2 regions of the Oliverpabstia sp. genome follow, and region 2 is predicted to be linked to the other one. Evidence: riboswitches for the same ligand, from Rfam matches in the RefSeq annotation. Region 2 holds a riboswitch; the other holds the start of a gene.
The links. A riboswitch is a leader RNA that binds a small molecule or an ion and turns the genes downstream of it on or off. The one in region 2 is predicted to bind cobalamin.
Positions count from the first base shown of each region.

Region 1: another riboswitch for cobalamin. It lies ahead of MSA64_RS07600 (beta-mannosidase); the one in region 2 lies ahead of MSA64_RS06405 (ABC transporter substrate-binding protein).

Region 1 covers NZ_JALFPR010000107.1:11,312-28,120, forward strand. Annotated here, with positions in the region: gene MSA64_RS07530 (NADP-dependent isocitrate dehydrogenase) at 1-406, shown strand, start outside; gene MSA64_RS07535 (citrate/2-methylcitrate synthase) at 443-1,882, shown strand; gene MSA64_RS07540 (HAD-IIB family hydrolase) at 2,032-2,829, opposite strand; gene MSA64_RS07545 (endonuclease III domain-containing protein) at 3,181-3,819, shown strand; gene MSA64_RS07550 (metallophosphoesterase family protein) at 3,832-4,359, shown strand; gene MSA64_RS07555 (N-6 DNA methylase) at 4,329-5,819, shown strand; gene MSA64_RS07560 (restriction endonuclease subunit S) at 5,812-7,656, shown strand; gene MSA64_RS07565 (Cof-type HAD-IIB family hydrolase) at 7,716-8,564, shown strand; gene MSA64_RS07570 (YitT family protein) at 8,689-9,399, shown strand; gene MSA64_RS07575 (DUF2179 domain-containing protein) at 9,396-9,575, shown strand; gene MSA64_RS07580 (phosphatase PAP2 family protein) at 9,700-10,266, shown strand; gene MSA64_RS07585 (C39 family peptidase) at 10,364-11,413, shown strand; gene clpB (ATP-dependent chaperone ClpB) at 11,689-14,277, shown strand; gene MSA64_RS07595 (DUF4250 domain-containing protein) at 14,290-14,463, shown strand; cobalamin riboswitch at 14,575-14,769, shown strand; gene MSA64_RS07600 (beta-mannosidase) at 15,239-16,809, shown strand, end outside.
Region 2 covers NZ_JALFPR010000092.1:784-14,806, forward strand. Annotated here, with positions in the region: gene MSA64_RS06385 (DUF2325 domain-containing protein) at 312-596, shown strand; gene MSA64_RS06390 (DUF3793 family protein) at 620-1,171, shown strand; gene MSA64_RS06395 (flavodoxin) at 1,216-1,638, shown strand; gene MSA64_RS06400 (LysR family transcriptional regulator) at 1,759-2,658, shown strand; cobalamin riboswitch at 2,755-2,933, shown strand; gene MSA64_RS06405 (ABC transporter substrate-binding protein) at 3,142-4,734, shown strand; gene nikB (nickel ABC transporter permease) at 4,823-5,770, shown strand; gene nikC (nickel transporter permease) at 5,776-6,621, shown strand; gene MSA64_RS06420 (ABC transporter ATP-binding protein) at 6,615-7,406, shown strand; gene MSA64_RS06425 (ABC transporter ATP-binding protein) at 7,399-8,373, shown strand; gene MSA64_RS06430 (MATE family efflux transporter) at 8,426-9,793, shown strand; gene MSA64_RS06435 (LysR family transcriptional regulator) at 9,868-10,770, shown strand; gene MSA64_RS06440 (L,D-transpeptidase family protein) at 10,937-12,340, shown strand; gene MSA64_RS06445 (MFS transporter) at 12,573-13,763, shown strand; gene sdaAB (L-serine ammonia-lyase, iron-sulfur-dependent subunit beta) at 13,773-14,023, shown strand, end outside.

The DNA of each region.
Region 1 (16,809 bases), on a different contig from region 2:
CTGGGCATGTAAAAACTATGACGGCGATGTGATGAGTGATATGGTATCCTCTGCTTTCGGTTCTCTGGCAATGATGACCTCAGTACTGGTATCTCCGGACGGCTACTACGAATACGAAGCTGCACACGGAACCGTACAGCGTCACTACTACAAACACCTGAAAGGGGAAGAAACATCCACCAACTCTGTGGCAACGATCTTTGCATGGAGCGGTGCTCTGAGAAAACGTGGAGAACTGGATGACAACAAAGAACTGATGGATTTTGCAGATCGTCTGGAAGAAGCGACCATCCGCACCATCGAAGAAGGAAAGATGACAAAAGACCTGGCTCTGATCACAACCATGGAAGATCCAACCGTATTAAACAGTGAAGGATTTATCAAAGCAATCGCTGAGAATCTGTAAGAGCAGAAATAATAGAGAAAAACAGGAGGAAGACCCATGGGAGCAGAAGAATTTCTGAATATAGAAGAAGAACATAAACAGGAGTTTAGCGAACTGTTACAGTACTGTCTGGCATCCGGCCGGATCGATCAGAACCTGTATCAGGAATATGATGTAAAAAGAGGTTTGCGTGACTCCAGCGGAAAAGGTGTACTGACCGGTCTGACAGAGATCTCGGACGTTGTCGGTTATACGTATGAAGACGGAAGAAAGATCCCGGCAGACGGACAGTTATTTTTCCAGGGATATAACGTAGCGGATATGGTGGCGAGCCTGGAGAAAAGAAAAAAAGGCTTCGAGGAAGTCATCTATACACTGCTGTTCGGACGTATCCCGAACGCAAGACAGTCAGCGATGTTTAATGATCTGCTGTCGGATATGATGAATCTGAACAACCGTTTTATCCGTGATGTTGTCATGAAAGCATCCAACGAAAATATCATGAATGCCATGCAGCGATGTGTGCTGACTCTGTACACCTACGATGATAATCCGGATAAGACCAGCGTGGAAAATGCCCTGCGCCAGTCCATGCAGCTGATCGCAAAAATGCCGCTGATCGCTGTATATTCTTATCATTCCTACCGGCATTTCCGTCAGGATGAAAACCTGTTGATCAAAAACCCGAAGAAAGAGTACAGCTTTTCCGAGAATATCCTGTATATGCTTCGTGAAGACGGTCAGTTTACCGAACTGGAAGCAAAAGTTCTGGACATTGCACTGGTTCTTCACGCAGAGCATGGTGGTGGTAACAACTCCACATTTACCAATCATGTGGTAACATCTTCCGGAACGGATACCTATTCTGCTGTAGCGGCATCTATCGGTTCCCTGAAAGGACCAAAACACGGTGGTGCCAATCTGAAAGTTCAGGACATGTTTGAAAATATCATGGAAAACTGCCCCGACTGGGAAAATGAAGAATCTCTGAGAGATTATCTGAATGATATTCTGGATAAGAAGGTCTTTGACCATGCAGGCCTGATCTATGGTATGGGACATGCGGTATATACACTGAGCGACCCGCGTGAAGTGATCCTGAAACGTTATGCAAAATTCCTGGCAGAAGAAAAAGGAAAGAACAGAGAATTTGCCCTGTATGAGAAAGTGGAAGAGATTGCAGGTGAACTGATCATGCACAAGAGAAAACTATTCAAACCGGTATGTGCAAATGTCGATTTTTACAGTGGATTCGTTTACACGATGCTTGGCATCCCGAGAGAGCTGTTCACCCCGATCTTTGCGATCTCTCGTATGGCAGGATGGTCCGCACACCGTCTGGAGGAACTGGTCAACGCCGGTAAGATCATCCGTCCGGCATACCGTTATGTGGGACACCACAGACCGTATCTGGAAGTGGAAGACCGCGAGGAACAGAACCCGTTCACCGAGGAATACCAGAGAAAATATAAGATTAAGAGCATTAAAAATGCATAAATAAAAGCAAAAATCCGTCTGACAGAGAAAATCTGTCGGGCGGATTTTGGTATATACGCGGGTAATGAGGCAAAGTCCGGGCTTGCACAAGACCTTGACGACTGCCGCAATAGTGAACGGGGAGGGCAACGAGCCAGAAGGGTGGTGAATCAGATCAGTCCGTAATGAGCCATTGCTTTCATCAGTCCGTCATTTTCCACAGTATCTGTGACATACTCCGTATACGGATCGAGCACAGGGTCGTGATGTCCAAGAGCCACGGTGTGTTTACCATAAGTAAACATGGCAAGGTCATTACTGCTGTCACCGAAGACATAAGCATCATCCAGTCCCAGTCCGAAGTGTTTCAGGATAAAATCAATGGCAGTTCCTTTGGAATATCCTTTCGGCACAACTTCATAGATACCGCCCAGCCGGTCGATCAGATCCATATCTTTTGCCAGTGCAGGGAACAGGGTGTCGGTATCGGTCTGCTCATCGGTGTAGATGACGAATTTGTCAAAGTCGCAAAGTCCGCTTTCGATATAGTGTTCTCTGGTCAGTCCCAGTGTGGCGAGATAACGGCAGGTTCCCTCCAGCTTTGCAAACCGGGTAATATGGGAAGAACGGTAGCAGTCCTCTTTTCCCTCGAGAAGCAGTCCTGCATTTGCCGCTTTTACCTGCCGGATGATCTCTGCCTGACGATCCTTCGGGATCTGCGTGGAGGTGAGCACCTCATCGTTGTATACAATATAGCTTCCGCAGCCACACAGATAACCACTGAACGGCAGCCGACAGATCATCGGCGGCAGACAGCAGATGGTCCGTCCGGTGTTGATAAATAAAAGATGTCCGAGATCATGGGCTTTTTGCAGGGCAGCAGAGGCAGATTCGGGGATCTCACCGGTGACTTCACTTAAGATGGTTCCGTCGATATCAAAAAATAATGCTTTCTTATTTGTACTCATGTTGATTCTCCGTATAAATGTTTTCTGTAACTGTTTGGTAATCCGATTTTTATTACAAGCGCAGTTTATTATACTGCCTGAGAATCCAAAATGTAAAGAGATAAGATGAACAAAAGCAATGAGAAGAATGGTAGAGGAAAACGCATTTTGACAGTTAAAAAGAAAGTTGATGAGAAAAAATAGAATCTGGGGATTTCAGAGTGGGCAAAGTATGTTAAAATAGAACTATTCAGCGGGAAAATAGGAAGGAATCCGCAGAAAAATGATTAAAACAGGTGTAACTGTATGGTGAGTGGAAAAGAGTGAAGCTATGAAGCAGTTACAAAAAGATAAATTTTCAGGAGGGAGAAAATGACAAAAAAACAGAGAACCCTGGAGATTATAGAGCGGTTGAAGAAAGAATATCCCGATGCGGCGTGCACCCTGGATTATGACCAGGCGTGGAAACTGCTGGTGAGCGTGCGGCTGGCAGCGCAGTGTACCGATGCCAGGGTGAATGTGGTTGTGGAGGGACTGTTTGAAAAATACCCCAGTGTGGAAGCACTGGCAGCGGCAGATGTGGAAGATATCGAGACAATCGTGCGTCCCTGCGGTCTGGGAAAGAGCAAGGCACGGGATATCAGTGCCTGCATGAAGATGCTGCGGGATGAATACGGGGGAAAAGTACCGGACGATTTCAAAACATTATTAAAACTGCCGGGTGTGGGAAGGAAAAGTGCCAATCTCATCATGGGAGATGTCTTTGGAAAACCGGCGATCGTGACCGATACCCACTGCATCCGGCTGACCAACAGGATGGGACTGGTAGACGGGATCAAAGATCCGAAAAAAGTGGAGATGGCACTGTGGGAGCTGGTTCCACCGGAAGAGGGAAGCGATTTCTGTCACCGTCTGGTGATGCATGGAAGAGAAATCTGCACGGCAAGAACCAAACCGTACTGTGATCGCTGCTGCCTGAACGATATCTGTAAAAAGGTGGGTGTGGAGTAGGAGGATGAAACGATGAAAATCGGGATCATATCAGACACTCATGGAAAATTACATCCACCGGTTCTGGAGCTGACCGCTTCCTGCGATGTGGTCCTGCATGCCGGAGATGTGGATAACAGTCAGACACTGGATCAGCTCTGGATGCATCTGAAACCAAATGCCCCTTTTTATCTGGTACGTGGAAATAACGACCGGGGATGGGCGGAGCGCATCGCGAAAACACAACGGTTTTGTCAGGCTGGTGTTTCCTTTTTCATGGTGCATGACAGAAAAGATGTTTCCTGGGACCTGGACGGTGTACAGGTGGTTGTCTTCGGGCACAGTCATAAGTTTAGCGTGGAAGAAATCGACGGAAGACTCTGGCTGAATCCGGGAAGCTGCGGCAGACCGCGGTTCGGCGCACCTTTGACATTGGCAGTGCTTACGATAGAAGACGGAGTGGAAAACCAGGAGTGGACGGTGGAAAAAATCACGATTTCCAACCGGTATGTGGAAAACAGGAGTATAGTATGGAAAAAAACACAACCAAAACAGAAGTAAGAGAAAAAATACAGGAACTTTTAAAAACACTGAAAGCGGAGCAGGAAAAAAAGCCGCTGCGTCTGGTGGAGCAGGTGGGATATCTGATGTATGTCCGCCTGTTTATCGAATCACAGAAGAGGGTCAGCCTGCAGGAGAGCTTTCCGTTTGCCGGATTCCCAATGGAATGGATACCGGGAGAGGAAGAAGTGGAGGATGGTCAGCGCAGCTGGCAGCTGCAGTATCAGGTACAGTACTGTTCTTCCATGGTGGAGCAGGGACATTTTATGGAAACTGCAAGACTGGAAGAAAACAGTCTGTGGATAAAAGAATTATGTAAACTCATTGACTGGACAGCTGACCACTGTGACTGGGAAGAAGGGATGCCACATCTGTTCGGCGCGCTGCTTGAAGAGATGCTCCGTCAGATGTATGCCTGGGGAACTACAGGACTGTTTCTGATGCCGGAGAACCTTACGGAAGCACTGATCCGGCTGGCAGATGGTCGTAATATCGAAAAAGTCTGGAATCCGGCGACAAGAACCGGCGGTTTTCTTGCAGCAGCCCACAGACAGTATCCACAGTGGCAGTTATACGGATGTGAAGAAGAGAAAAGTCAGTGGCAGATTGCCCGGATGCTGCAGTTTTATCATGGCGGCGGTATGGAGGGAATCCGTCGGGAAGATCCGCTGGAAGCCGACCGCATCGATAAAACCGGGGAGCGCACACCGGAAGGGGAAGTGCCGACCTACGAGGAATACGATCTGATCGTGACCAATCCACCGGTAGGGGAACTGCCGATCGAAGATCAGGACCGGTACTGGATCAGTACCAGAAAAGCACAGCTGCAGTACATGCAGATGCTGATGAATCATGTGAAAAAGCAGGGCATGGTGATCGCGGTAGTCAACGAGGGAACCCTGTTTATGTACGATGCAGAGCAGAAAGTCCGCCAGTATCTGTTAAATGACTACCAGATCCAGGGAGTCATTTCCCTTCCGGCGGGAGCATTTTTACCCTATACAGGAAGTAAGGCTTCGGTGCTGATCTTTACAAGAGAAGAAGAGATTGACAAAGAGCAGCCGGTATGGTTCTATGAGATCCAGAATCTCGGATACAGCCTGGATCGTCGCCAGGAAAGTACGGGGGTGGATGACATTCCGGCAATGCTGACATCATGGGAGAACCGGAAAGAACTGGCAGATCAGTGGAAACATCAGTTGAAGGAAGCTGCTGCGCACAACCAGTGGGAAAATCCGGTTCCGGCACATTGGGAAGAAAAATCCTGCTGGTTTGCAAGTCTGGATACGATCGCCAAAAATGACAATAATCTGTCTGCGGGAAGATACAAACCATGGAAAGAGCAGGAGACGGTTGTGACCGAATCTCCGGCACAGCTTTTGAAAGAACTGGCAGATCTGGAAACCGATACGATGAAGAAAGTACAGGAACTGATGGAGATGGCGGGGGACTATGAGTAAGAAGAAAAATATGTACAAACTGGAATCTCTCGCCCGGCTGATCTCCGGAAGAACGCCGGAGCGGGAGCAGAAGGAATACTATGCAGAGACCGGAACACCATGGGTCAAGATTGAAAATCTGGATCAGGGTTATATCCGGGAGACAGCGGAATACCTGTCCGAACAAGGAAAAGAAAAGGTTAATCTGGTACCGGAAAACAGTGTGTTATTTTCCATCGTCGGTACAGTCGGAAAAGTAGGAATCGCCGGCCGGGAACTTGCCACGAATCAGCAGATCGTATCCCTGATCTTTGATGAGACCCGAGTGCTGCCACTGTACGGATATTATGCACTCCGGTATCATGCGGAAGAGATCCGCAAATTGTCCAATCAGACCACGATGGCGCTGATCAGCAGAAAAACCCTGGGACAGTACAGAATCTATGTGCCGGACAGTCTGGAAAAACAGCAGAAGATTGTGGATAAGCTGCGGCGTTTTGAAGAGATCAAGCTGAAAAAAGAAGAGATGCGAAGCCGGATGGAACAGTATGAACAGGTATTATTTCAGAGAATCTTTTCCTCTCAGCTGCGATACGGAGAAAAGGCGAGACTTCGCAACTATCTGAAAGAACCGGTAGGAACCGGTATTCCGAAAAATGAAGAGCCAAACGGAGAATTCCCCTGTGTGCGTCTGGAGAATTTTCGGAAGACTTATCTGACAGGACTCCATGCAGGAGAAAAAGCGGAGGTAAATGCTGGTGCAGACTGGGCGATCGAAGAGAAATACCGTGTCTGCCCGGGAGATATCCTTCTTCGAAATGGAAAGCTGATTCTGGTAGATCGGGTGGAAGATCCACTGTATCTGGATCGTAGTGTGCTGCGCATTGTGCCGGATCAGGGGCAGATTCTGCCGGAAGCCTTATATGCTTATCTGAGTCAGTCCTGTATGAGTGAAGTTCTCTACGGAGCCAGAAAAGAGGGCGATAACCGAAAACGTCCGATTCGTGCCGCCGAGGTGGAAAAGCTGATTCTGCCGCAGTTGTCCATGAAAAAACAGGAAGATTACAGCAGATGTCTGAAGAAAATCCGTGAGATCGAGAGAAATCTGGACCGGGAAATTGCACTGGCAGAGGCAGCATTTTCCGGTATGGGATGGCTGTTGCTGAGGAAAGAACCGGAGGAAGAGGCTAAGACAGATGCAATAAGCATTGAAGATGTGGAAATTGTTACGAAAGCGGAGACAGAAGAATCCACAGGGAAAGATCTGGAAACTATGGCAGATGCGAAAACTTCGGAAGGTGCAGCCGGTGAAGCGGAGCAGACAGAAGCCGGGTTACAGGAAGAAAAGTCGAAAGTGGTTTCGGGAAAAACAGGGAAGAGGATGCAAAGAAGGCCGGTGGAACTGTCCGAAGAACAGAAGCAGACGGCACATCTGATTCTTGGTGTGCTCTGCTGCTGGGCACCGAGAGATGAACGAACCGGTGTATACTGTAAGAAACGGCAGGAGATTTTCCGGATTGCGCAGCCCTATTTTCAGCCGGCAGCGGTTTCTTTTACCGATAAAAAGGGACAGCGGGAATACCTGCTCGAGAAGGATTTCCTGACCTATCGAAATGAGGAATTGAGCAAACGATACGCTACACCGATGTACTTTTTACAGGAACTTTTACAGGAAAGCGAAAACGATAATCCGCAGGACGCCCATCTGGCCTTCCAGGGAGAAGACGGGATCGCTACGGATGAACTTTGGGATTCAGCACAGATCCGGCAGATGGCAGTGTGTGGCTGGGAGATACTAATGGAGTATTCCGGACTGGGTGCATGCGGATGGCTGGTGCGTGGAGAGAATGGGAAGTAACTATGCAACAGGCAGTCGGGGTACAGAACGGTTGCAACCGAGAAAAGGAGGCAGAACATATGAAACCGAAGATTCGCATGGTCGGACTGGATCTGGACGGAACGGTATTTAATAACAATAAAGAGATTACCACGCATACCAGAAGTGTGCTGAAAGAGGCGATCCATCAGGGCTGCATCGTGCTTCCGGCCACCGGAAGACCGGAAATCGGACTTCCGGGTGCATTTTTGGAGATTCCCGGTGTGGAATACGCACTGACTTCCAACGGAGCCCGCATTATCCGTATTCCTTCCGGGGAGACGGTATATGAAGAACTGATTCCCTGGGAGGTCGCATTGCAGGTGATCGAAGTGATGAAACAGTGGGCAGGAGAATCATGCAACTGGGAAACATATTTTGCCGGTAATATTTATGTTGAGGAAGAAACGTATCATTTTGTGAAACATGAATCGATGAGTCCTGCGATGGAGCGGTACATCCGAAGTACCCGGACACGCCGGAAGTATCTGACAGAGAAGATCCGGGAGGAAAAGATCGGGATGGAAAAGTTGCATCTGATCTTTGCCGATACAAGAGAACGGGACTGCAGAGAGAAGGAACTGCAACAGATGTTTCCGAATCTGAGTATCTGCCATGCGACACCGTTTAATATTGAAATTATTTCCGGCAGGGCTGGAAAAGGGAACGCGCTGGTGGCACTGGGAAAGATCCTCGGTATCAAAAGGGAAGAAATCATGGCATGCGGCGATGCGCCAAACGACTGGAACATGCTTGAGATGGCCGGACTTCCGGTCGTGATGGCGAATGCAGATGAAGAGACGAAGAAAAAGGCAGCGTTTATCACAAAGTCGAATGAGGAAGACGGCGTTGCTTATGCTGTTGAGCAGTTTGTGCTAAAAAATGGATGACAGATTTGCCTGAATGGCAGAAAACAAATTGGCTGCGGTATCAGGTATGGCAACGGGAAGAAAAAGGAAAAGCGAAGGAAAATGAGAAGAAACAGCACATACGGAAAATGAAAGGAGTTTATGCATGACTTTGAAACAACAACTTGGAAAGCTGAAATGTAAGAACTTTCTCTTCCTCACGATTGCAGGTATAGTGAATGCCTTCGGAGTCACGATGTTTATTGCCCCGGTGGATCTGTATGACAGCGGAATCTCCGGAACATCGATCCTGCTGTCACAGCTGACACCGGAATGGCTGTCACTGTCCTTCTTTTTGATGGTATTGAATATTCCTCTGTTTTTATGCGGACTCAGAAAACAGGGTGTGGTATTTACTATCTATGCGATTTACACGGTGGTGGTCTATTCTTTCGGGGCATGGCTGATCACAGATGTACTGCCGGTGGATGTAAGTATCGTATCGCCACTTGCCGGATCGGATCTGCTTCTCTGCGCTATTTTTGGCGGGCTGATCTCCGGTATCGGAAGTGGTATGGCGATTCGGTTTGGAGGAGCGATGGACGGCATCGAAGTTCTCGCTGTCATCTTTGCAAAACGGCTGGGAATCACGGTGGGTACGTTTGTGATGGCATATAATCTGGTACTGTATATTATCTGTGGATTTGTGATTCACAGCTGGATCCTTCCACTGTACTCGATCGTAACCTACGGGGCAGCGCTGAAGACAGTGGACTTTATTGTGGAAGGTCTGGATCGATCCAAAGCGGCTACAATCGTCACGGTGCATCCGGATGAGGTCTGCGCGGCACTCTCCGAAGCCTTTGAGTGTGGATGACGATCACCGAGGCGAAGGGATATTATTCGGATTCCCCGAAGACAGTGGTGTACATCGTGGTAAACCGTTTTCAGGTTGGGAAGATGAAAGAACTGGTTCATGGAAATGATCGCTCCGCTTATATCTCGATTGCAGAAATTGCGGATGTGTATGGAGCAAATACGGACAAAGTCTGAAACGACAAAAATATCATTGAGGATTGTGATAGTATGAAGTACGGAACAATCCGGTATCAAAGGGGTCAAAATACCTTTTGCCCCCAACATCATATCATTATTATAAACAGAAAGTGAAAAAAATATGGATGGAAATATTCTTTTGTGGATACAGGATCACTTCCGCTGGGAGGGCATGAACTGGTTCTGGAAAGGAATCACATCCCTGGGAAACGGTGGATGGTTCTGGATCGTATTATGTATCCTGATGGTTGTACTTGCCAAAATCTCCGGAGAAAAATGTTCAATAAAAAATGAAAACTGTTTCCGGGCAGTAATCGGAAGAGCCGGCTGGTATGGTCTGTTGTCGATGGGAGCCGGTGCACTGATCACCAATGTGTGTCTGAAAAATCTGGTAGCACGTCCCCGCCCCTATGAAGTGGTAGAGGGACTGGTGCCGCTGATCGACAAACCGACGGATTATTCATTCCCGTCGGGACATACCTGTGCATCGTTTGCCTGTGCGCTGGTGTTGTACCGGATTCTACCGAAAAAATACGGTGTACCTGCATTGATCCTGGCATCACTGATCGCATTTTCACGCCTGTATGTGGGTGTGCATTATCCAACCGATGTGCTGGGAGGCATGTTTGTCGGAATCTTTTCTTCCTGTCTGGTTCTGTGGATCGGAAAGAAGAGGACGAAGAAATAAGAAAATCTTAAAAGAAACGTAATTGTCTGCCCGTGTGGTGTTCTTTATAATAAGAGAGAAAAGAACGCCATCCGGGCAGAAAGAGGTTTAGAGGGGAATGGGAAAGAAAATATTGAAATTGTTACTGTATCTGATGGCAGTGGTCGGAGTGCTCATCTGGCTGGACAGTACAGCAGGACTGACGGAAGAAGGGGCATTGATTATTTTTGGCATTGCATTATTGATGTATTTTGTGATGAAACTGATCGGCTTTTTGACAAAGAGACACAGAATAAGAAGAGAAAGAGCGCGGAAAGCCAGAAGAAAACGTGAGTTGCGGGAAGTAAACAATTACAGGGTAAAACAGGAAATATCCGTTGCAGCGACAGCGGCATCACAGGCAAACCATCGGAAACAGCAAAAAATACATAATCAAAGCGGTCATAAATTTCATATGACACGGAAAAGAATAGTCTGGACCGTCGGTTTGCTGGTCACATTCTGCATCGTTGTGCTGGCAGGGAAAACCTGGATCCGGCAGCACGAGCAGATTCCGGAGAGCCTTCTTAACATGGAAGAAAAATATCCGGAGGCTACAGATTTTGTAAAAAATTATCCGAAGCGAAGACACTATCAGACTATAGATATTTCATCCGAAGTGGAAACTGCCAGAGAAAACAGTGAGATACCGTATTTTTTGCAGTGGGATGAACGCTGGGGGTATGAAACCTACGGCAGCGATTTCCTTGCTGTCACCGGCTGCGGTCCAACCTGCCTGTCCATGATCACCTGTGGTCTGACCGGCTCCGAAACATGGAATCCCCTGACCGTAGCTCAGTTTTCAGAAAAAGAGGGTTATTACGTACCGGGTGAAGGAACCTCCTGGTCGCTGATGACCGAAGGTGCCAACAACCTGGGCCTCACAGCAGAAAACATCCCGGTAACACAAGAAAACATCCTTGCCGCCCTGCGGTCCGGCATCCCCCTGATCTGTTCCATGTATCCGGGTGATTTTACCTACACGGGTCACTTTATCGTTCTGACCGGTATTGATGAAAACGGTGCAATTACCGTTAACGACCCAAACAGCCCCGCCAACACCCAAAAACACTGGTCCATGACCGAAATATTACCACAGATCCGTCAAAGCTGGGGATACCGTACCTGAACATACGGTATCCCTTTTTGTATATAAAGATATGAGTGTCAAAAGGTCTTCTGCCACTCATTTGATACTACGGATTGCTCCGCAGCTTAGCTGTTCCCGCAATCCTCTCAATATTCGCAATTCGCTGATTGACTACGCAAATCGCTACCGCCTCTTTCGCGTCTGTCTGGAAAAAAATTAAAAATTATTAGCACTCCCTCTTGACGAGTGCTAAAATATGTGTTATATTGCAACTAGAACAAAGAAAACAATGTGTTCCAAAAGGAGGGACGCTTATGAATATCAGCAAATTTACGCAAAAATCATTGCAGGCTGTTCAAAATCTGGAAAAGACCGCATATGACTTCGGTAACCAGGAGATCGAGCAGGAACATTTACTGTACAATCTGCTTCATCAGGAAGATAGTCTGATCTTAAAGATGATTGAAAAGATGGAAATTAACAAAGAACATTTTCTGGACAACGTGGAAAATGCACTGAACGCCAGAGTCAAAGTATCCGGCGGACAGCAATATATCGGACAGTACCTGAACAAGGTACTGGTAAGCGGCGAAGACGAAGCCAAAGCCATGGGAGATGAATACGTTTCCGTAGAACATCTGTTTCTGGCAATGCTCCGTTATCCGAGCCCGAGTATCAAAAAACTGTTCCAGGAATATGGAATCACAAGAGAACGCTTTTTACAGGCGCTGAGCACTGTAAGAGGAAACCAGAGAGTTACTTCGGATAATCCGGAAGCAACTTACGATACACTGGAAAAATACGGTCAGGATTTGGTAGAGCGTGCGAGAAATCAGAAGCTGGATCCGGTCATCGGCCGTGACAGCGAGATTCGAAATGTGATTCGTATTCTTTCCAGAAAGACAAAAAACAATCCGGTACTGATCGGTGAGCCAGGTGTAGGTAAAACGGCAGCCGTAGAAGGACTGGCACAGCGAATCGTCCGTGGCGATGTACCGGAAGGTCTGAAAGATAAAACGATTTTTGCTCTGGATATGGGTGCACTGGTAGCCGGTGCAAAATACCGTGGTGAATTCGAGGAACGTCTGAAAGCCGTTCTGGAAGAAGTCAGAAAGAGCGAAGGTAAAATCATTCTGTTTATCGATGAACTGCATCTGATCGTCGGAGCAGGAAAAACCGACGGTGCGATGGATGCCGGCAACATGTTAAAACCGATGCTTGCCCGTGGAGAACTGCACTGTATCGGTGCTACCACACTGGATGAGTATCGCCAGTACATTGAAAAAGATGCCGCATTGGAACGTCGTTTCCAACCGGTAATGGTAGATGAACCTTCTGTGGAAGATACCATATCCATCCTTCGTGGACTGAAAGAGCGGTATGAGGTATACCATGGAGTAAAGATTACCGATGGTGCCCTCGTTGCAGCAGCTACACTTTCCAACCGTTATATCTCCGACCGATTCCTGCCGGATAAGGCTATCGATCTGGTAGATGAAGCCTGTGCACTGATCAAGACCGAACTGGATTCTCTTCCGGCAGAACTGGATGAGCAGCAACGTAAGATCATGCAGATGGAGATTGAGGAAGCAGCACTGAAAAAAGAGACCGACAAGCTAAGTCAGGAACGTCTGGCAGATCTGCAAAAAGAACTGGCAGAATATAAAGATGCATTTTCCGTACAGAAAGCACAGTGGGAGAATGAGAAACATTCTGTAGAGAAACTTTCCACATTGCGTGAACAGATTGAAGATCTGAATCGTCAGATCCAGGTGGCACAGCAGCAGTATGATCTGAATAAAGCAGCGGAACTGCAGTACGGCGAACTGCCGAAACTCCAAAAACAGTTGGAGATTGAAGAAGAGAAAGTGAAAAACGAGGATCTTTCTCTGGTACATGAGAGTGTTACCGATGAAGAAATTGCGAGAATTATTTCCCGTTGGACCGGTATCCCGGTGGCGAAACTGACCGAGGGAGAAAAAACGAAGATTCTAGGTCTTGAAGATGTCCTTCATAAACGTGTGATCGGACAGGATGAAGCGGTAACGAAAGTGACCGATGCGATCATCCGTTCTAAAGCCGGTATCAAAGATCCTACAAAACCGATCGGATCATTCCTGTTTCTTGGACCTACCGGTGTCGGTAAGACAGAACTTGCAAAAACTCTGGCACAGACGTTGTTTGATGATGAGAATAATATGGTGCGAATCGACATGAGCGAGTATATGGAGAAATATTCTGTATCCCGTCTGATCGGAGCACCTCCGGGATATGTAGGTTATGAAGAAGGAGGTCAGCTGACGGAAGCTGTCAGAAGAAAACCGTACTCGGTAGTACTGTTTGATGAGATTGAGAAAGCACATCCGGATGTATTTAACGTACTGTTACAGGTACTGGATGATGGCCGGATCACGGATTCTCAGGGACGTACCGTTGACTTCAAGAATACGATTCTGATCATGACTTCCAACATCGGTTCTTCCTATCTGCTGGATGGCATTGGGGAAGATGGAAGTATCAAACCGGAAGCAGCAGAGATGGTACAGAACGACCTGCGTGGGCATTTCCGACCGGAGTTTCTGAACCGTCTGGATGAGATCATTATGTTCAAACCATTGACCAAAGACAATATTGGTGGTATCGTAGACCTGTTAATGGCAGAGCTGAACAACCGTCTGGCAGATCAGGAGATTCATATCCGTCTGACAGCTGCGGCAAAGAACCACATCATCGAAGGTGGGTATGATCCGGTATATGGCGCACGTCCATTGAAACGTTATCTGCAGAAATATGTGGAAACACTGGCTGCAAAGATGATTCTTGGTGGAAAAGTCGGTCAGGATGATACAATCGTTCTGGATGTAACGGATGGTGAGTTGACAGCTTCTGTACAGTCTGTATAAAGGAGTTTTGAGATGATACCGAACGATCCGGTGATGTTGCTCAGTTATGTAAATACGCAGCTGAGAGATTATTATTCCAGTCTGGATGCTCTTTGTGAGGATAAGGGTATTGGAAAAGAAGAACTGGTGGAGAAGATGAAGTCCATTGAGTATGTGTATGAGGTGGATCGAAATCAGTTTGTGTGATAAGGGAAGCATTCCTGCAAAAAAAAGTAGGAGTGCTTCTTTTTTTGATAAGCCATTTAAACAAAGTATTGACAGAAAGTTAACATAGTGCTAATATACTTCTTGTATAAATTCCATAGTAACATATCAAGTGCACCTGCGAACATAGTTCGTCGGTGAGAGAGGGAATCAGGTGTGAGTCCTGAGCGATCCGGTCACTGTAATCAGGGAGGAAAGCCCGGTAGGATCCATTGTACCGCAAGGTATGAGAAGGAGGGCCGACTGTTGATCTGTAAGTCAGGAAACCTGCTTGTATGTCGTAAGGTTAAAACTTCCGAGTAAAGTTTTACATCCTGTTTGTAGTAAAAATGAGATGTCAGCTTTCTGTCGGGGAAAAGACATCTTTTTTATATATTTACAAAAACACGAACTTATGGAATGATCGAAACAGGAGCGTAGTGTTTCGAGACCTTGACTATTTGAATTTATGCACGATTAAACGACAGGATGAACAGAATCCTGTTTCTGTAGATCTACTGTATCATTTACCTCCGCAACCAAGTGATATAGATTCCTCTTGGATCTTGTGCAGAAGCAGGATGGTTTCATCCGGTTAGCCTTGAAAATGGAAGCCTGAAAAGGCTTCTTTTTTTGTGCTTTTCACGTGAAAAATCTGCAACATATGGCTGCATAGAAAAATAACTTTTGCAATTGAAAGCACCGGAACTTCATGGTACACTGAGATAGTAAAGTAACTGTAAAAACAGCTACGGAAAACAAAAATGGAGGCAATAAAATGGAGGGTTTTACAACGAAAAAACAGCAGTTTGCAACGGTATGGAAGATGCATACTGCAGGCGATGCACAGTGGTATCCGGCGCAGGTTCCGGGAACTGTGTATACAGATCTGTTAAGAAACGGACAGATGGAAGATCCGTTCTGGAAGGACAATGAATACAGAGCACTGGATCTGATGGAAAAAGATTATGAGTATGAGACCGTGTTTGAGGGAACCGAAGCACAGGAAGGCGAGAGACAGTGGCTTCGCTTTGAAGGTTTGGATACGATCTGTGATATCTATCTGAATGAAGAAAAAATCGGTAATACATATAACATGCACAGAACCTGGGAGTTTGATGTAACAGGAAAGGTGAAAGCAGGAGAAAATATCCTGCGTGTGTATTTCCATTCTCCGCTGGAGTATATTAAAGAAGCTTACGAAAAACAGCCGACACACGGAAGTGAAGATGCGATGGATGGCTTTGTGCATATCCGCAAAGCACACTGCATGTTCGGATGGGACTGGGGTGCTCATCTGCCGGATGCGGGAATCTTTCGTCCGGTATATCTGCTGACGATGACCGAAGGCAGAATAGACAGCGTGTATATCCGTCAGGAACACGAAGAGGGAAAAGTAACCCTGCATTTTGATGTGAGCAGAAACCCGAAAGAGGATCTCAGAAAAGAGATCCCGGTGGGAAAAGAGGCAGATGGCTATACCTATGAAGTAACTGTGACAGCACCGGATGGTACAAAGATCATTGCAAAAGATACCCCGGAGGATCTGGTGATCGAACAGCCGAAGCTCTGGTGGCCAAACGGTGTGGGCGAACAGCCATTATATGAAGTGAACGTAACGCTGGCAAAAGACGGACAGCCGGTGGACAGATGGACAAGAAAGATTGGTCTTCGCACGATGACGATGGATATTCATCCGGATGAGTGGGGCGAGAGTTTTGCTCATCAGGTGAACGGAAAGGATATCTTTGCCATGGGTGCAGACTATATCCCGGAAGATCATCTCCTGGGGCGTGTGACACCGGAAACTACAAGAAAACTGTTGGAACAGTGTAAGGCAGCCAACTTTAACGCAGTCCGCGTATGGGGCGGCGGTTACTATCCGGAAGACTGGTTCTATGATCTGTGTGATGAACTGGGACTGATGGTATGGCAGGACTTTATGTTTGCATGTGCAGTCTATGATTTGACACCGGACTTTGAGGCGAATATCCGGGAAGAATTTATTGATAATGTAAAAAGATTACGTCATCACGCATCCCTGGGACTGTGGTGTGGTAACAATGAGATGGAAATGTTTGTAAAACAGGGCGAGTGGGTAACCAAACCGAGCGAGGTGCGCGATTATCTCTTCATGTACGAGCGCGTGATTCCGGAGATTCTGAAAAAATACGATCCGGAAACCTTCTACTGGCCTGCAAGTCCGTCTTCCGGCGGATGCTTCGATGATCCGTCAGATCCGAACCGTGGAGATGTGCATTACTGGGATGTATGGCATGGAAACAAGCCGTTCTCGGATTACCGGAATTACTATTTCCGCTATGCAAGTGAATTTGGATTCCAGTCCTT
Region 2 (14,023 bases):
GCGGCAGCAGCTGGCACGAAACAAATATTCCCCTGGATTCCCGGCTTTTTTCTGCTGTTCCTCAAAAAAAGGACAAAAATTTTATAATTCCTAGAAAAATACTAAGAAATTAGTTGACAACTAGCAAAAGTTAGTATACACTAATTTCATAAGTTAGACAAATCTAACCCATAAAAAACAAGCTAATATTTATTGAGAAGAGATCCGGGAAAACCGGATGGAACGTGAATAAAAAGTATTCGTAACTGTTCAGTACCTTCACAGTGGCTACGGAATAGTTACAAGTATTCAAAGAAGACAGGAGGAATCATATGAGCGTTGTAATCGTAGGCGGACACGACCGCATGGTAGCACAGTATAAAAAAATCTGTAAATCCTATAAATGTAAGGTGAAAGTATTTACCCACATGGGAGCAGATTTCAACAAACAAATCGGATGTCCGGATATTCTGGTATTATTTACCAATACCGTATCTCACAAGATGGTGCGCTGCGCACTGGATGAGATCGACGGAAAACATACCGATGTGGTTCGCTGCCACACCAGCAGCGGAAACGCACTGACCGGGATTCTGGAAAACTGTTTTGCAAACTAAGAGGGATGTAACGGAGGAGAGACATGCTGGAAAGATATCTGATCGATCATTGTTCGCCCACACTGGCATCGTTGAAGACGGCTAATATGTTCATCTGTCCGTATGAGTCCGGTGAGAGTCTGGAGGAAGATGTGCGCAAGTGGAATCTGCAGATGAAGGATAAGGGACTTTATCTTACGATTCTTCGAAAAAACGATAAAAAAGCACTGGTTTATCTGTGCAGGCCACAGAGACTGGAGCAGGATCTTCATAAACCGGAAGTACAAAAGTTTCTGCGGGCGTGCGGATATCGGGGAGAACACTGGGAAGAGGCACTGACGGAATTGAAAGACAGATTACATATGTGTGAAAAATTCCCTCATGAGATTGGCTTGTTTCTCGATTATCCGTTGGTTGATGTGATAGGATTTATCCGTAATACCGGGAAAAACTGTAAGTGTTCCGGCTGCTGGAAAGCCTATGGTAATGCAAAAGAAGCAGAGAAAACATTCTGCAGATACAAAAAATGCAGAGAGATCTATTCCCGGCTGTGGGAAAATGGCAGGAGCGTTTTGCAGCTGACCGTAGCTGCTTAACCATAAAAACGGGGCATCCCGTAAATATCAGGAGGAATATAAAGATGAGTAAAGTAGCAGTTGTTTATTGGAGCAGTACAGGTAATACAGAAGCAATGGCAGATGCAGTAGTGGAGGGCGCAAAAGAAAAAGGCGCAGACGTAACACTGTATGAATGTGCCGATTTCCGCCCGGAACTGGTCGGAGAATACGATGCCATCGCGTTCGGATGCCCGGCTATGGGAGATGAAGTACTGGAAGAAGATGAATTTGAACCAATGTTTGACGGCTGCAAAGCTGAACTGAAAGACAAAAAAATCGCACTGTTCGGATCTTATGGATGGGGAGACGGTGAATGGATGAGAAACTGGGAGAAAAGCTGTAAAGAAGCAGGAGCGGTTCTGGCAACAGAGAGTGTCATCTGCAACGATATGCCGGATGATGCCGGCGTAGCAAATTGCAAGGAACTGGGCGCAGCACTGGCATAACGGCTTTGACAAATAAAACCGAGGACCTTATGGATTCTGCAAAAAGAACCCGTAAGGTCTTTTTTTATGGAAAATCTTAGGGTATAATCAAAACATCGACAGAAAAAGGAGCAGCAGGATATGACATTATCACAGTTACGCTATGCAATTACCGTGGCGGATTCCCGTTCGATGAATCAGGCGGCGCAGAAATTATTTATCTCCCAGCCAAGCCTTTCGGCGGCTATCCGGGAACTGGAAGACGAGGTGGGAATCGAGATTTTCCGGAGAACCAACCGCGGGATCCAGGTGACACCGGACGGAGAAGAATTTGTCGGATATGCCAGACAGGTCGTGGAACAGTATGCCCTGATCGAGGCACGGTATGTGGATAAAGAAAAAGTAAAGAAAAAGTTCGGCGTTTCCATGCAGCATTATTCGTTTGCGGTGAAGGCATTCGTGGAGATGGTCAGACGCTTCGGGATGGAACGGTATGAATTTTCCATCTATGAGACACAGACGTATGATGTGATTGAAAATGTGAAAAACTTCCGGAGTGAGCTGGGAATTTTATATCTGAATGATTTTAACCGGAAAGTACTGGGGAAGATCTTTGAGGAAAACAATCTGGAATTTCATGAGCTTTTTGACTGTCAGGAATACGTTTACCTGTGGAGCGGTCATCCGTTGGCAAAAAAGAAGGAGATTACTCTGGAGGATCTGGAAGATTATCCATTTCTTTCGTTTGACCAGGGGAGCAACAATTCGTTTTATTTTGCGGAGGAAGTGTTCAGTACGTATGAATACAAACAGTCGATCAAGGCGAATGACCGTGCGACGATGCTGAATCTGATGAAAGGACTGAACGGATATACACTTTGCAGCGGCATTATTTGCGAAAATCTGAATGGTTCGGAGTATTGTGCGGTAAAACTCTCCACAGAAGAAACCATGACGATCGGATATCTGAAACGAAAGGGGATTCCGTTAAGTTCGATAGGAAAGGAATATCTGAAAGAGATCAGTAAATATAACAATTAAGATAATTCATGGTGCAAAAACAAATACTCATATATAACTAAATGGAATACATGAAAATCTTGTGAAAACGGATTTTTTCTGTTAAAATGACATCTGCGTTACATTCAGGATATAAGTTGCAATAAGCATTGATAGAGAAAACGGTGTCAATCCGTTGCGGTCCCGCCACTGTGACAGGGAGCCGAGAACATGAGCCACTGGAAGAGAAAAATTCCGGGAAGGAGTTTGAGGTGATGAACTGAAGTCAGGAGAACTGCTTATATCTTTGAGATGTTTCTCACGGCTGATGAGAACTCTTAAAATATGATTAAGTGATTTTTCGGCATGATTTAGGTGCAAACCTGTCTTATGACTGTGGAGAAACCGAAAAACTGCTGCGTCAGAAATTAAGGGGACAGTCTGCATAAAGATACAGACTGTTTTTTCTATGCTATAAAACAGGAAATGGAAGACAACTGGAAACAAAACACAGGAGGAAAATCAGTGAAAAAAGGAAAGATACTGGCACTGCTGCTGGCAGGCGTAATGGCAACAACGGTACTGGGAGGCTGTGGAAGCAAAGGAAGTGACAGCTCTTCTTCATCATCAAAAGCTTCATCCGATGAGAAGGTTCTGAACTTCGGATGTGCAATGTACACCGACGGAAGCGTCAACACTGCAGGTGACGAGAACGGTGGCTGGAACGCGATGCGTTACGGAATCACAGAGACATTGTTCAAGTTCAACGACAACATGGAACTGGAACCATGGCTGGCAGAAAGCTATACCGTGAATGATGAACATACCGAATGGGTCGTTACTCTGAAAAAAGGTCTGAAGTTCTCTGACGGATGTGATCTTACCGCAAGCAAGGTAAAAGAAGCATACGAACATCTGAAAGAAGTAGGACCGTCCGGATCTGCAAAACCGGAAAAATATCTGGAGTTCGAGGCAACCATCGATGCAGATGATGAGGCAGGTACTCTGACAATCAAGACCTCACAGCCGTATGCCAACCTGATGGGACAGCTCAGCCATCCGACCATGGGTATCGTAGACGTAGAGCATACGGAGAACTTTGACAATGGTACCATCGGAACCGGTCCGTACATGATCGATTCTTTCAACGGTGTGGGTGTCGGTTATACACTGGTCGCAAACCCGAACTTCCGTGAAGAAGTACCTTATGATAAAGTAAACCTGCTGTATATGGGTGACAACTCTGCGAAAGCAATGGCACTGGAAAGTGGACAGGTTGACCTGGTAGAGAATATCACCAACGTAGCAGATATCCAGAAATTCCAGGATTCTGCTGACTATACTGTAGATATCGCTACAGGTGTGCGCTGTGGTTTTTCCTGGATGAACTTTGATGGCGTTCTGGGTAACAAGACACTGCGCCAGGCGATTCTGATGGCGATCGATTATGATACTATCTGTAATTCCAAGACGATCGGAGGACTGTATACACCGGGATTTTCTGTACTTCCATCCAACCTGTCCTATGGATATGAGAAACTGAACAATCCATACACCTATGATCCGGAAGGTGCGAAGAAACTACTGGATGATGCGGGGATTGTAGATACAGACGGAGATGGTATCCGTGAGATTGATGGAGAAAATATCAATCTGCGTTATATTTCTTATGAAAACCGTCTGCTGAATGAATTTTCTGATGCACATACCCAGTATCTGACAGAGATCGGAATCGGTGTTACTTCCGAGTACGGAAGTTCTGATGATCAGTGGAGTAAGCTGGCAGCACTGGATTATGATCTTAACAACAACAACTGGATTACCGTAGGAACCGGAGATCCGTTCGCTTACATGGCAAACTGGGCAACAGAAAGCACTTACTGTGCATATTCTAATCCGGAATACGATGCGTTATATCAGAAACTGAAAAGTGAGATGGATGAGGACAAACGTGCAGATCTGATTTTCCAGATGCAGCAGATTCTGATCGATGATGCGGCAGTTCTGATTGACGGATACTATAACTCCAGTATGATCTATTCCAAAAATGTAGGATATGCAAAGATTCATACCGCAGATTATTACTGGTTAAGTACGGAGATTGTTCCGGCAGAATAAAAAACTCTGGAAACGCCTGGTTGTTTTTACAACCGGGCGTTATGCCGTTGCATGCAAGGTAACATGTATTTTTTGGAAAAAGAAAGGTGTGAACGATTTGAATAAGAAACAAATACTCATGCGTCTGCTGCAGATCATCGTGGTACTGTTCGGTATCAGTTTTATTACATTCGGTCTGACCTATATGTCACCGGGAGATCCGGTACGAAACATGTATTCCGCCAACGGTGTAATGCCGACCGAGGAGATGGTAGAGCAGACAAGAGAAGAGATGGGATTAAATGATCCGTTTTTTGTACAGTATGGAAGATGGCTTGGCAACTGTCTGCAGGGAGATTTCGGGAAATCCTATTCCCTGAACAAACCGGTAACAGAACTTCTGGCAGAGAGACTGTGGCCGACCTTAAAACTGACACTGATGGCGATGTTGCTGATGCTGGTACTTTCTATTCCCCTCGGTATGGCATCTGCTTTGAAAAAAGATACCTGGATCGATTATCTGGTACGGGGGATCACGTTTATCGGTTGTGCGATGCCGAACTTCTGGGTGGGACTTCTTTTAATGATGGCGTTTTGTGTCTATTTCCAGATTTTTCCGGTAATCAGTTCTGCGGGAGACTTTAAGAGTCTGTTCCTTCCGGCACTGACACTGGCGATCGCGATGACCTCCAAATACACCCGTCAGGTGCGTACCGCAGTTCTTGATGAACTGAGCCAGGATTATGTGATCGGCGCCCAGGCGAGAGGAGTAAAATGGTCCAGAATCGTCTGGTTCAATGTATTCCCGAATTCTCTGCTTCCCCTGATTACCATGTTCGGTCTGTCCATCGGATCTCTGCTTGGTGGTACGGCAGTAGTAGAAGTTATTTTTTCCTATCCGGGCCTTGGAAACCTTGCAGTGTCTGCAATCACTTCCAGCGATTATAACCTGATCCAGGGTTATGTACTGTGGCTGGCGCTGATTTATATGGTGATCAATCTGATCGTGGATGCTTCTTATGTATATATTGACCCGAGAATGAGATTAAAGGAGTAATGAGTATGAAAAAGAAGAATTTTTTTGCACAGTATAAGCAGTTTACCTTTTTTCTTATTCTGGCTGTTGTGATTATTCTGATTGCAGTATTTGCCCCGGTTGTGAGCGGGGGTGTGGATCCGCTGAAAGGAAGCCTGGATGAAGCCCTTCTGGCTCCGAGCAAGGCACATATCTTCGGAACCGATAAGATGGGACGTGATATCTTTGCACGTGTGATTTACGGAGCGAGAGCGTCTCTGACAGCAACTTTTGGTGTAGTTGCACTGATTTTCTTTATCGGAACAACACTTGGCGTGATCGCCGGATATTTTGGCGGTATCGTGGACAGTATTATCATGCGAATCGCTGATATGATGCTGTCTTTCCCCGGTCTGGTTCTGGCACTTGCCGTAGCCGGTATCATGGGAGCAAGCATGAAAAATGCAATTGTAGCCGTTGTCGTAGTAAACTGGACAAAATACGCCCGTCTCGGACGAAGCCTGGTTCTGAAGATCCGTCACTGTGACTATGTGGAAGCAGCGATCGTAACCGGTTCTAAAACACCGTATATGATCTTACGTTATATGCTGCCGAACGCACTGCCGACACTGATCATCACGGCAGCTACCGATATCGGTGGTATGATGCTGGAACTGGCAGCTATGTCTTTCCTGGGATTCGGAGCAAAACCTCCGGCACCGGAATGGGGCTATATGTTAAACGAAGGAAGAGCATGTATTCAGTCTGCACCATGGATGATGATTTTCCCCGGGCTGGCAATTTTTGTTGTAGTTGTAGTCTTTAATATGCTGGGAGATTCTCTCCGGGATATTCTGGATCCGAAAGACGAGTCAGGAGGGCAGATATGGTAAATATGTTACAGTTGAAAAATGTGACCGTTTCCTATAAGAATGTACCTACCGTGCAGAATTTTAACCTGAATATGAAACAGGGACAGATCGTATCACTGGTAGGTGAATCGGGAAGCGGAAAGACTACCGTGATTCGTGCCGTTCTTGGACTTCTGGCAGGAGGTGGAGTGGTTTCCGGGGGAAGCATTACGTTTGAGGGAAAGGATCTGCTTTCCTATAACCGCGAAGAGTGGAGAAACCTGCGCGGCAGTGAGATCTCCGTGATCTTTCAGGACAGCGGTGCGATGATGAACCCGACAAGAAAGGTTGGAGATGTATTTGTTGAATATCTGCGCACCCACGAAAAAATCTCAAAAAAAGATGCCTGGGCAAAAGGCTGTGGGATGCTGGAAAAAATGAATCTTCCAAGCCCGGATAACGTGATGAAATCCTATCCGTTCCAGCTTTCCGGTGGTATGCGCCAGCGTGTGGGAATCGCGATGGGTATGTCCTATCAGCCGAAACTGCTGCTTGCGGACGAACCGACCTCCGCACTGGATGTGACAACACAGGCACAGATCGTGCGCCAGATGATGGAACTGCGCGATGATTACGGAACCAGTATCATCGTGGTGACGCATAACCTCGGAATCGCAGCGTATATGTCTGATTATATCGTGGTTATGAAAGACGGAAAAATGGAAGATCAGGGAACGAGAGAATATATTCTGCATGAGACCCGAAATGCATATACCAGAAGCCTTCTGGGTGCCGTTCCTTCCGTGGGAGGTGAGAGATATGTCTGAATCAAAAGAAGTAATCCTGGAAGCAAAACATGTGACCCAGCGTTTTCGTACTACAGACGGACGGACATTGCTTGCCAACAACGATGTCAATCTGAAGTTTTATAAAGGAGAGACACTGGGACTGGTAGGAGAGTCCGGCTGTGGAAAAAGTACTTTTATGAAATTTCTGGTATCTCTCGATATCCCTTCCGAGGGTGAGATCCTGTACCGTGGAAAAGATATCACAAGATTAAAGGGAGAAAAATTGCGTCAGAACCGCCAGAATATTCAGATGGTTTTTCAGGATCCGACCACATCCTTTAATCCGAAAATGAAGATCCGTGATATCATATGCGAACCGTTACTGAACTTCGGGAGAATCAAAAAATCCGAAAAAGAAGAAAACTGTCGCAGACTTCTGGAACTGGTAGAGCTGCCGGCAGAATTTTCGGATCGGTATCCACACAATATGAGCGGTGGCCAGAGACAGCGTGTGGCGATCGCCCGTGCCCTGGCTCTGGAACCGGAAGTGATCATCATGGATGAAGCAACCTCCGCACTGGATGTATCGGTGCAGAAGACGATTATCGAGCTGATCACGAAGTTACAGAGAGAAAAGAATATTACGATCGGATTTATCTGCCATGATATTGCACTGATCGAGCAGTGTGCCCATCAGATCGCAGTCATGTATCTGGGAAATGTGGTGGAAGTACTTCCGGGCGGACAGCTTTCCAAAGATGCTATGCATCCGTATACGAGAGCACTGATGGGGTCTGTCTTCGATATCAACATGGATTTTTCCAAACCGATCGAGAACCTGGAAGGAGAAGCACCAAGCCCGCTGGAGCTGCCGGAAGGCTGTCCGTTCCAGGGACGATGTACCAAATGTATGGCGATTTGCAAAAAAGAAGTTCCGCAAATGGTCAGCCTTACACCGGATCATCAGGTCGCCTGTCATCTGTATACCGAAAGCGTACAGAAATAGAAACATGAGGGTAACTGTGAGGGCACTGAACAGTTATGAGGAGAATGATAAAGTGAAGGTGAAAGAAAAAAAGAGCAGCAGTCTGATAGAAGGAAACATTGGGAAAGCAATTTTATTATTTGTACTGCCTCTGATCGCGGGAAGCCTGATCCAGCAGTTGTATGTGACAGTAGATGCGATCATTGTAGGACGGTTTGCAGGAAAAGTGGGACTGGCAGCGATCGATTCGATCAATACGCTGTTTAAGTTCCCGATCAACTTTATGAATGGTCTGGCGGCAGGAGCAACGATTATTATTTCCAGGTATTTCGGAGCGAAAGCTACCGAGCATCTGCATCGTTCGATCCGTACGGCGATCACGATTGCATTTGTCCTGGGAATCATCAGTTCTTTTGGAGGCGTACTGCTTGCTCCGCAACTGCTGAAACTGATGCGTGTTCCGGCGGATATCTACAGGGATACGCTGACATACTGCACGATTTATTTCGGTGGTCTGTGGTCTCTGATCCTTTATAATATGGCAGCGGGGATCCTGCGTGCCTTTGGGGATTCGAAACGTCCGCTGTGTGTATTGCTTGTGAGTAGCTGCATGAATATTTTAGGTGATCTTCTTTTGGTAGGTGTTCTGCACCTGGGAGTAGGCGGTGCGGCTGCTGCCACGGTTGCGGCACAGATCGTCAGTGTGATCCTGGCTTTTCTGTTTCTGGCGAGAGAAGAACATCTTCGCGGAAAAGTGCATGTCTGGCATCTGCATTTTGGCAGAGAGCATATGGTGATGATGATCCGTACCGGATTTCCGCTTGCTTTACAGTCCATGCTGTTTCCGGTCGCCAATTCCATTGTGCAGGCGAGTGTAAACACGATGGGAACCGACAGCATCGCAGCCTGGAGCATCTGCGATAAGCTGAGTATGCTGATCTGGCTGCTTGCCGACTCCATGGGACCGGCGATGACGACTTATGTTGCACAGAATCTTGGTGCAGAACAGACAGAAAGAGTCAAAAAAGGAGCGGTTATCGGAACCGGTATCTCGGTCTGTGCGGTGGGAGCCGTCAGTCTGTTCCTGTTTTTTGGCTCCGGATGGGTCGGCCCGTGGTTTATTGATAAAAAAGATGCTGAACTTTTGATTCCACTTGTGGTAAAATATATGCAGATGATGGCGCCGTTTTATCTGTTTTATGCGATTGCGGAAGCATTATCCGGTGCAAGCTGCGGTTTAGGGGAGACCGTTGCACCGATGATTACGACGCTTCTCAGCATCTGTCTGCTCCGGGTATGCAGTATCTGGGTGATTCTTCCGAAGTTTGAGACGATGGAATGCATCATCTGGATCTATATTGCTTCCTGGATCGTGGCAGGTCTGTCTTTTATCGGATTATTCTGGTATAAGAGCAGAAGAAAATTACAGAAAAACAGGTAATGCATCCGGAAAAACAGTCGGAACAGGAAATATAAGACTCCGGGCATACCTGTTGGAAAAGATGGGAGTATCGTATGGAATTAAGAGAATTACAGTTCTTTGTTGTAAGTGTGGATGCAGGGAGTCTGAGTCAGGCTGCGCAGATTTTGTATACGACGCAGCCACATGTAAGTAAAACGATCAAAAAGCTGGAGCGGACACTTGGATACCAGCTTCTCGAACGAAGCAAAAAAGGTGTGGAACTTACCAAAGAGGGAGAAAAAGTATACGATCAGGCAAGAAAAATGTTGAGTTCCATGGAAGAAATCCAGAGAATTCAGATGGAGACGCAGGAGAGTACGATCCGTATCGCATCTATGCCAAGCAGTCTTCTGAGTGAAGAATTTGCCACATTTCTTGCAGAACATCCGAAACTGCATGCGGTGTGTTATGAGGAGACACTGGAGAAGATCATTCACCATATCTGTCATCGACAGGTGGAGGTTGGTTTTGTGTTTATCTCCAAGATGCAGCGGCAGGCTTTTGAACGGATGATACAGAAAAGAAAAATGACGTTCACACCGTTAAAAGAAAAAGATATGGCACTGTATGTGGGACCGAACCACCCATATTATGAAAAGGAGTATGTGACAAAAGAAGAACTGCGAAATCTTCGCTATGTACAGCATGAAGAAGACCAGATTTCCCTGTTGCATACTTCCGGACATCTGCAGGAAGATCTGATTGACAGCAGAGATTTTCAACAGATTGTCACGGTAAACAGCAGCTCACTGATGCAGGAACTTTTAAGAAAGACGGATCTTGCCAATCTCAGCTGCAATCTGCAGAAGGAAAAAGAAAGGGACAGCCTGATCCGTATGATCCCGATCCGAAAAAGCCATACAAAAGTCTGCTTCGGATATCTGCATCGGGCAGACTGCGTATTGCGTGTTCACACGGAGGAGTATTTGAAGCAGTTAGAAGAAAAGCTGAAATAATAGACAAAAAAACAAGAAAAAATTTGTCGTTTTTATACAAGGTCATAATTGAAAATCTTTCATGAGATGATATGATATAACATGAAAGTAAAAAGCAGTAACGATACGATGAAAGATAGCAGAAGGAAGTAGTCGGAACGTTACAGGGGAGAGATATGACAAAACGATGACAACGAAGAAAAAAGTTCTGACAGGAATTGCCGGTGTGCTTCTGGTGGCTGCGACAGCCGGCTATGGTGCGGCAGCATATTATTACAGCAGTCATTTTTATTCACATACAGAGATCAACGGTACTGATTACGGGGAGATGACCGTTGCGCAGGTGAAGAAAAAAATTGCGGATCAGATACCGTCTTATCAGATTACAATAGAAGAAAGAAACGGGCAGGAAGAAACACTGACCGGAGAACAGCTAAAGCTGACCTACCAGGATGATGGAGAAATTGATAAACTGATGGAAGATCAGCGGCCCTGGGCGTGGGTGATTCATGCGTTTACCGGTGTTCATGTACAGTTAGAGAACATGGTGGCGGTCAATGAAGAAGCATTGAAACAGGCAGTGGAAGGACTGACTTGTATGCAGCCGGGGAATATGCAGGCTCCGAAGGATGCCTATGTGGGCATAACAGATGACGGCTATGCGGTGATTCCGGAGGAAGAAGGAACTACCCTGGACGAAGGAAAAGTAACAGCAGGACTTCATCAGGCTCTGACGAACGGGGAGATAACCTTTGATCTGGATGCCGGTGACTGTTATGTGAAACCGGAGATCAGGCAGGATGATGCAGAACTAAAGGCAAAAGCAGATGCAATTAATCAGAAATTATCTGCAAACCTTACCATGGACTTTGGAACAGACCGAAAAGAGGTACTGGATAAGAATACCTTAAAAGACTGGGTAGCAGAAGCAGAAGATGGAAGTTTTTCCATAGATGAAGAAAAAGTGAAAGAATATGTGGCCGGTCTTGCAAAAAAATATGATACAGTCAACAGCAAAAGAACATTTACTACAACAGCCGGTAATACCGTAACGCTGACACCGGGAGACTACGGATGGGAGATTGATCAGTCCGGTACAGAGTCAAATCTGATGCAGGCAATCAATGACGGAACACAGGGTGATTTTGAAATTGTGTATACATCCACTGCGTTGAGCAGAAATGAGAATGATATCGGAAACTCTTACGTAGAACTGAGTTTGTCCGATCAGCATTTTTGGGTCTATGTGGACGGAAAACAGGTTATGGACTCAGAAGTGGTGACCGGATGCCGGAATAAAGGAACGGAAACTCCCCAAGGTGTGTATAAAGTCAAGGGGAAAACCACAGATTATACCATGCGCGGTGAGAAAAATGCCAGTGGTAACTGGTCGTATCAGGTACACTGTAATTACTGGATACCTTTTGCAGCTGAAGATACCATTGGATTCCATGATCTGACAACCAGAAGTGACTGGAGCAGTACTGCGTATCTGGATAATGGATCTCATGGGTGTGTGAATACACCGTTGGATAAAGTAAAAGAATTATATGATATTGTGTCATATAAGTTTCCTGTTGTAATATATTAAGAAAAAAGCTATTCTGACAGCAACAGTCTGTTCAGGACTGCTTTTTTTGCGTTGCCAAGCATACGACAAAAAGGTCCGGTGGACCTTTTTTAGTTAAGTCGATTTTGACCGAAAATAAAGTCGGAATTGACACTGTCACTTTTAGCTGGAAATAGTATACTGAGATTGTTTCTGTTATGGGGATAACAGCAAAATAAAGACAGGATTCAGACGGGAAAGGATTGAACAGGAGATGAATTCAAAAAAATTAACTGCGCAGTGTGCTGTATTACAGGGGAGTTATTGGGTGGCGGTCTGTGCGATCAATGGGTTTGCAACGGTATTTTTATTACATATCGGGCTGAAAAGTTCTCAGGTAGGAGTCGTGCTGGCTCTTGGAAATATTCTGGGAGTTATATTACAGCCATTTGTTGCGGCGGCGGCGGACCGTGCAAAACGGGTAACTTTACAACAGATGACTGCAGGGATGGCAATTGCCATAATCCTGCTGCTGATTCTGATGCAGTGTATGTCAAAAATGGTACCGGGAATCGTGCTGTCATTTTTGATTGTTAATATGTTATTACAGGTGGTACAGCCACTGATCAATTCTATCAGTTTGTATTATGTGAATCATGGTATCTATGTGGATTTTGGAATCGGAAGAGGAGTGGGCTCTGCATCCTATGCGGTGGCAGCTTCATTTTTGGGAATTCTGATCGGCAGGTATTACGGTCTGGCAATTATGGCTGTTGGATGTCTGTCTTTTGCGGTGATGTTCGTTACCTTGATTTCCATGCCGGTTGTGAAGGATACGAATGAAAGTAAAAAAGAAGAACAGAAAAATACTGCAAACAGACAGAGAAGTGGCGGGATTCTGGAATTTGCATGTCGCTATCGGAATTATATGCTGGTATTGCTGGGAATGATATTAATCTATGTAGAAAGTACATATGTGAACAATTATCTGATCAATATTGTGGTAAGCCTCGGGGGAGATATAAAACGGATGGGAACACTGCTGACAGTATCTGCAATGAGCGAACTTCCTACGATGTTGTTGTTTTCCAGGCTGGTTGGCAAATGGGACAGTAGAAAACTGATTCGGTTTGCGGCGGTAATGTTTTCTGTGAAAGCACTGGGGTATCTGGTGTGTGGCAGTATATCGTTCCTGTATGTAGTGCAGATGCTGCAGATGTTATCATTTGCATTATGTCTGCCTTCTGCGGTATACTATGTAAATGAAACGATGGCTGTGGAGGACAGAGTGAAGGGTCAGTCGCTGCTGATTGCGTCAAGTACCATGGGAGGGGTATTTGGCAGTCTGTCCGGTGGTGTGCTTGTGGATTTTGCCGGAATAAAGGCAATGCTTGCAACTGGTCTGGGACTGTCTATGATCGGCACGGCAATCGTGTGCATTTTTGTATCGCGAAAAGACAACTAGGAGGAAACGATGAATTTTATCAGTGCGTTTGAGGTGATCGGCCCCAATATGGTGGGACCGTCCAGCTCCCATACAGCGGGAGCAGTATCTATCGGAAAGATGGCAAGAAAGCTTTTCAAAGAAAAAGTGACAGAGGTGACATTCACTCTGTATGGTTCTTTTGCAAGAACGTATAAAGGACATGGTACAGACCGGGCATTGCTTGGCGGCGTGCTTGGATTTGCAACCGATGATCTGCGGATCAGGGATGCATTTTCCTG